DNA from 2 places in the Peribacillus sp. B2I2 genome. Region 1 is predicted to be linked to the other one. Evidence: a T-box and tRNA genes for the amino acid it is inferred to sense, from the RefSeq annotation. Region 1 holds a T-box; the other holds one or more tRNA genes.
What was found. The T-box of region 1 lies ahead of glyQ (glycine--tRNA ligase subunit alpha). A T-box ahead of a tRNA ligase gene usually reads a tRNA of that ligase, here a tRNA-Gly.

Region 1 (3,423 bases):
CGCCATTTCTTTTTCTGCCTTTAAATTCAAAGCATCAGCAAGGGCACCGGTCACTGCAGTTACCCGGGCAGCTTTCTCGGCCAATGTACCAATTTCTTCATGATAAACGATGCTGTCCAACTTTTTCAAAGCTTCCGAAATCCCTTTTTTCTGATCTTCCTTATAGAAGAATGCTGCATCCGATAGGCGGGCTCGCAAGACTTTTTCATTTCCTTTAGAAACCTTATCCAAATGGCGATCGTCTCCGTTACGTACGGTTACAAAGAAAGCAAGCAGCTTCCCGTCCTGATCTTTAACAGGGAAATAACGTTGGTGTTCCTTCATTGATGTGATTAATACCTCTGCTGGAAGCTCAAGGAATTCTTCCTCAAATTGTCCAAATAACACCGTTGGATACTCTACCAAATTATTCACTTCTTCAAGCAGTTCTTCATCGACTGGGATGATCCAGCCCTTTTCCTGCTCAAGCCCTTTAATCTGATCTAAAATAACTTGTCGGCGTTTATCTGGATCCGCCATTACAAATTGTTCTTTTAACGTTTCTTCGTACTGATCCGGCTGCTCGATGATTGAGCTATCGCCCAAGAAACGGTGTCCCTTTGTTTCACGGCCCGTTTCCACATCAGCGATGCTAAATGGCACTACGTCATTCCCGAATAAGGCAATCAGCCATTTAATCGGACGGACGAAGCGGAGCTCTTGATTGGCCCAGCGCATATTTTTCGGGAACGTCATACCACTGATGATTTCCTGCAGCTCGGATAAAAGCTGAACAGTCTGCTGTCCTTTTATGAATTTATTCACATGGGCATATTCCACACCCTTGAGTTCTTTAAAATAAATATCCTCTGAAGTCATGCCTTGGCCCCTGACGAATCCCAATGCGGCTTTAGACCAGTTACCTTCGCTGTCCACAGCGATTTTCTTAGCCGGTCCTTTTGCTTCTTCTTCGATATCCTTTTGTGATTCTTCCACGTCTTTCACCAATATAGCCAAACGTCTTGGTGTGGAAAAGGCTTCAACCGTTCCGAAATCAATCGCTTTTTCCGTTAGCCATTGCTGCACTTTATCTGACAACTGTTTCATGGATGCTGTCACAAAACGGGCTGGCAGCTCTTCCAATCCAATTTCCAATAACAAATCACGCTTGCTCATTTGTATTCTCCCCTTTCACTTTAAGAATCGGGAAGCCTAATTTTTCCCGCTCTTCATAGAAGGTTTTGGCAACCTTACGCGCTAGGTTACGGCACCGGGCAATATATCCAGTTCTTTCCGTCACCGAGATGGCACCTTTCGCATCCAAAAGGTTGAATGTATGTGAACATTTCAAAACATAATCATATGCAGGATGTACAAGCCCTTCTTCCATTTGGCGATGCGCTTCCTTTTCATACATCGTGAAAAGTTGAAACAGCATATCAAGGTCGGAGGTTTCAAATGTATATTTTGAGTGTTCGTATTCCGGCTGTCCAAATATATCCCGAACTGTGAATCCTTCTGTCCATTCTAGGTCAAATACGTTTTCCTTATCTTGAATGTAAGAGGCGAGACGTTCGATCCCGTATGTAATTTCCACGGAAACCGGTTTACATTCAAGGCCACCCACTTGTTGGAAATATGTAAATTGCGTAATTTCCATTCCATCTAGCCAAACTTCCCAACCAAGACCAGCACACCCTAGTGATGGGTTTTCCCAATTGTCCTCCACAAAGCGAATATCATGCTCAAGCGGATTAATCCCCAATGCACGCAGGGAATCCAAATATAACTCTTGGATATTGTCAGGCGAGGGTTTCATGATCACTTGGAACTGATGATGCTGATACAGTCGATTAGGATTCTCACCATAACGACCGTCAGCCGGACGGCGGGATGGCTCAACGTAAGCAACGCTCCATGGCTCAGGTCCAATGGCTCTCAGGAACGTGTATGGGCTCATCGTTCCTGCCCCTTTCTCGACATCATAAGCATTCATTAATATACAGCCTTGTTCAGACCAATGCTTTTGTAACGTTAAAATCATATTTTGAATATTCATCGTACACCTCCAGGTTATTTAAAACGGCTCTTTGAAAATTAAAGGTTCGGAACCCATTCACATTTCGGCAAACAAAAAACTCCCGTCCCTATGCGAAATGCATAGGGACGAGAGTATACCCGCGGTTCCACCCTAATTGCCGTTTATAAAACGGCCTCTTTTCAAAGCAACATGCTCCGGAAACGCCCTTCCCTGTAAATCCATATCCCGGCTTCCACCGTCCCGGGTTCGCTTTTTATGGAGAATGACAGATACTCTTTTCCATCAACGCAATCTTCTTAATTTGATGATTAGAATTTTATACAAACTAGCATGGAATGTCAATAGGTCAGATCCTAAAACATATCTTTCATCGTATCAATCTGTTTCAGGAACTTTTTTGATTTCAAATGCAGACCAGAATATTCCTCATAATAAGCATCGATGATTTTCTGCAGTTCTTTTTTCGTTTCAGGCTTGACGGAAATGTTTCCGAGCCTTGATAAATCGAAATAATAAAAGATCCGCAGCAATTTGACGGCTGCAGGTGAAATTTTATAATGATAAGGGTCTTTCCCTAGACAGCGGTGACAGATAAAGCCCGCTTCCCGAAGCGAAAAGGAGAATTCCCCTTCCGTTTCACCACATACAGCACACTGATTCAGCACTGGGTTAATCCCATTGACGGGCAGCATCTTCATTTCAAAAATGAATTTCAAAACCTCTGCGTCATATTCCTCGTTTATGTAATGCAAGGTTTGCGAAAGCAATTCATACAAATATGGATTCGGTTTCTTATCCTCGACGCTTTTATCAAGCAATTCAACAATATACGAGGCATAAGCAGTGGCAAAAAGATCCTCCCTAATGAAACGGAGTGAATCGACCATTTCGCCTTGCTGAAGACTTCCGAGTCCGGTTGATGTGGTTATAAGAAAATACCCGGAGCAAAAAAGCTGTGTGACGGCAGAAAGCCTGCTGTTAGGTTTACTGGCTCCCCTCGCCATAACGCCAATTTTTCCTAGCTCACGGGTATATATAGTAATGATTTTGTTATTTTCTCCATATGCAGTTCGCCTTATGACAATGCCCTCACATTTTTGGAGCATACCAAGACACCACCCATGCTCGCCAAGACTAACCTATGAAACAGGAAAATCAATTTCTGCTAGCTCATCATTCAATACCAAGTGTCTTTCCTGTCTCTCGACTTCTATCTCCTTAAACAGCAAATAGGTGTCCACATTACCTGTTTCACTAAATAATTCCCAGGTAAAATCCAACATATAAAGCCCACCTTTCATTTTTAACTAGCAATATGAATATCCGACCATATGATTAGCTTGACCGTTTTCCAAACTTTCATGACGCGTAAATTTTGTTAATTAATACTCACTCTCATTGAA
Region 2 (3,423 bases), 2.8 Mb from region 1:
GTGGTGAAGGGACTTACTCGATTGTAGAAGGATAATCAAAATTGAACGGAAATAAACCCTTTCCACAATCGGAAGGGGTCTTTTCATAATTCCAAGGAACTAGCTAGTATCCTTTTATTAACCCTCTCGTCCCCGAAAAAGGAGTATTATGATTCCTGAATGGAAGAGCATATAAGAATGATTGAAATAGCTACTTGAAATTAATTTCATACCATTACCAAATAAGAAAAAATGAGCAGCAATAAAAAAATATGCACGATTTTTTTATTGCTGCTCATTTTGTTAACCATTACTATAATAGTTTTTCATTACCTCTTTTGACCAATTGGGTTGTTTCACTTGGCCAATCGGGCCAAATTCAGACATATAAGGTTTAATATCCAATACTGGCGTTCCATCAATGGCATCCAAAGCCCTCACAGTTATCTTTAGACCCTCTACTTTTAACAATTCACATCTTGATACACCAAGCTGATTTGGCCTTGCTTTGGCCCTTTGAGAAAAGATACCTACCTTTGGCCAATCAGTTCGATTTCTTGGATGCCTAGCATTGAACTGAATTTTGTCAGGTTCCACTTTATTCATATAAAATATGACTTCAATATGTGAAAATTGTTCTAATCCAAACAGGCAATCTTCTTTGAATTTGGATCCATCCATAATTATCTCGGAAATTACTTCTCCCCAATAATCATCTTCCAAATTAACTCTATTATTTTGGATTAAACCTATTGGTTCTAAAAGTAGTGACATTTTCGCTTCCCCCTCCATATTCACAATTCAAAATGGATCCATTGAACAAACTTCCCGAAATTCTCCTCTAACCATTAAAGGATCAGGATTTACGCGAAAACATGAAATATATTTACTCTCATTATCAATACTACAAGATTGGGTAATCGCATTACAAATATTCCCTTAAATACCTTTTATTCAATGAAGCACCGTCTCAATAAACGTTTATTTGGACAAAAAAAGCACACTCTTGTTCAAACTGATTCTACTACCGTAGTTAATCACTTTGAACAAGAGTGTGCTGCATCAAAATAGCCACCCTTCTGGATACAGGTAATTTTGGACAATAAAAAAATTCCACTGTAAACAGTAGAATCCTAGTTATAATATTTAAACGCAAAGCTTCGTTCTCCAGGTAACGAAACCCTACGTTATGAGTATGTATTGGAGCGGGTGAAGGGAATCGAACCCTCATCATCAGCTTGGAAGGCTGAGGTTTTACCACTAAACTACACCCGCAAAATCCTTGTAGAACTTTGTCGAATTACCAACAAAATTAATTATATAGTTTAATGTGAAAAAATGCAATAGTTCTTTTTAAAAAAATATAAATTAATGGATTGTAACGATAATATATTCATTCACTTTAGTAAAGATGTTAAAAAGTCCCCTGATTCAGAGAACTTTTTCATCCTATATTATGTTATGACCATATGACTTCCATTAACCGCGGATAAACCTGCTGTGCCGTCTCAAGCAGCATGATTAACTTCCTGAACGCGAGATCCGGTACGATATCCCCCTCGATGGAGTATGAATACCTAATGGAAATCGTCCCATTTTCTTCATAAAGCTTTGAATACCTAAAATTAGCATTATATTCATTCAACAGTGTATGTACATCCTGCTTCTTATCAGGATTCTTCAACTCGGCGACATTAAAGCAAAATAAGTCCGCCACATTTTCATCTTCATTGAATGCAAATACTAAAAGGACCTTCCACCCGTCCTTTAACTTTTGCTCAGCTCTAAAAAAGGTGGTGCCATCTTCATTCAACTCATTCATATAGATTTTCTCACTGGTTAAAAAATCACGAAATTTAGCAACGTTTGACATGGTTCATCACCTTTCTCTATGTATTTACATTTTATAATGAAAATTGCCATTTTTACAGAGTTTTCTACAAACATTCCAATTTCATCCTTTTCATACAAGAGTGAACCACTCCATTTAACGAATGGTTCAAAAAAGGGCTCCTCGAATAGATAAGATTGATGCCATATGCTTCTCCGCTAAAAATGCTTTCTGAAAATCCAAAATCCCCTGGATATTTCAAGAGATTCTTTGATCGACCTATATCTGCCGTTATCGCCATGGTTTCAAAAACTTACTGCAATTGAGCGAGCTCCCCCTCTTAAGGTACTGGCCGATCAGAGAAACTCAACCCGGCATTATATCTTTAACTTGAAAAGGAAAACGGCCTTTCCCCGATTGAATATCGAAAAAAGGCCGCTTTTATTATAAGCTGCTTAAAAATCACAACAAAGGCCTGCCTCTGCCGTATTTCCATAAAACTTATAGTTTAGCGAATTCAGGTTCCGCTACTTTCACAAGCTGTTTACCGAGGTTCGTTCCTTTAAATAAACCTAAAAATGCATCTGGTACGTTTTCAAACCCTTCAATAATCGTTTCCTCATACTTCAGCTTTCCTTCTTGGAGCCATTTTCCTAAATCCGTCGCACCCTCTTGGAATCTATCGGCATAATTTCCAAATGTGAAGCCTTTCATAAGTGCACTCGTTTTGATCATCGCCGATTGCAGGCGCGGTCCTAGATCTTTTCCTTCTGCATTATACGAGGAGATCGCTCCGCATAATGGAATTCGGGCATTCGGATTCAATAATGTGAAAACAGCATCGGACACCTCGCCGCCTACATTATCGAAATAAACATCGACTCCATCAGGAACAGCATTAGCTAAATCTGCCGTAAAACTATCCTTTTTATAATTTACGGCACTATCAAATCCGAGCTCTTTCGTTAAGTACTCAAGTTTTTCATCTGAGCCTGCGATGCCAACAACTTTCGCACCTTTAATCTTAGCGATTTGTCCAACTACTGAACCAACAGCACCAGCTGCCCCGGAAACCACTACAGTTTCACCTTCTTGTGGCTTACCGATATCAAGCAATCCAAAGTAAGCTGTTAAACCGGTCATTCCAAGAATCCCTAAATGAGTTGTGACCGGAGCCACCTTGGGATCAATCACGCGGATTTCCTTTTCAGTGACAACTGTATATTCGGCCCAGTCGATATTCCCAACAACGACATCCCCTTGTTTGAAGGAATTCGATTTGGACTCTACAACTTCAGCAACAACGCCACCCGTGATGACCTTATTCAATTCAAATGGAGCAATATATGATTTGGTCTCCTGCATTCTTCCACGCATGTATGGATCGACGGATAAATATAGCGTCCGTACTAAAATCTCATTATCTTTTGGTTTGGGAACTTCACTCTCAACAAAGTTAAAATCCCCTTTCGAAGGCATACCTTTTGGACGGTTTGCCAGGGTGATTATTTGTTGTTTGGTTTGTGTCATCATTCGTTCCTCCTTGGTTTTGAATACGTAATTTCGAAAAGAAGCGTATCACTGATAAAGTTCGCAGGTCAAAGAAGAATATG

Region 2: it encodes a tRNA-Gly, which carries the amino acid that the T-box ahead of glyQ (glycine--tRNA ligase subunit alpha) is inferred to sense. The anticodon was not compared.

Annotation. Positions count from the first base shown of each region.
Region 1 covers NZ_JBGCCB010000001.1:3,725,995-3,729,417, forward strand. Annotated here, with positions in the region: gene glyS (glycine--tRNA ligase subunit beta) at 1-1,155, opposite strand, end outside; gene glyQ (glycine--tRNA ligase subunit alpha) at 1,142-2,038, opposite strand; T-box leader at 2,139-2,315, opposite strand; gene recO (DNA repair protein RecO) at 2,374-3,126, opposite strand; gene ABIE66_RS18405 (YqzL family protein) at 3,160-3,303, opposite strand; gene era (GTPase Era) at 3,403-3,423, opposite strand, start outside.
Region 2 covers NZ_JBGCCB010000001.1:903,288-906,710, reverse strand. Annotated here, with positions in the region: gene ABIE66_RS04605 (B3/B4 domain-containing protein) at 1-35, shown strand, start outside; gene ABIE66_RS04600 (SAM-dependent methyltransferase) at 283-753, opposite strand; tRNA gene ABIE66_RS04595 (tRNA-Gly) at 1,181-1,254, opposite strand; gene ABIE66_RS04590 (YbjN domain-containing protein) at 1,439-1,852, opposite strand; gene ABIE66_RS04585 (NADP-dependent oxidoreductase) at 2,312-3,340, opposite strand.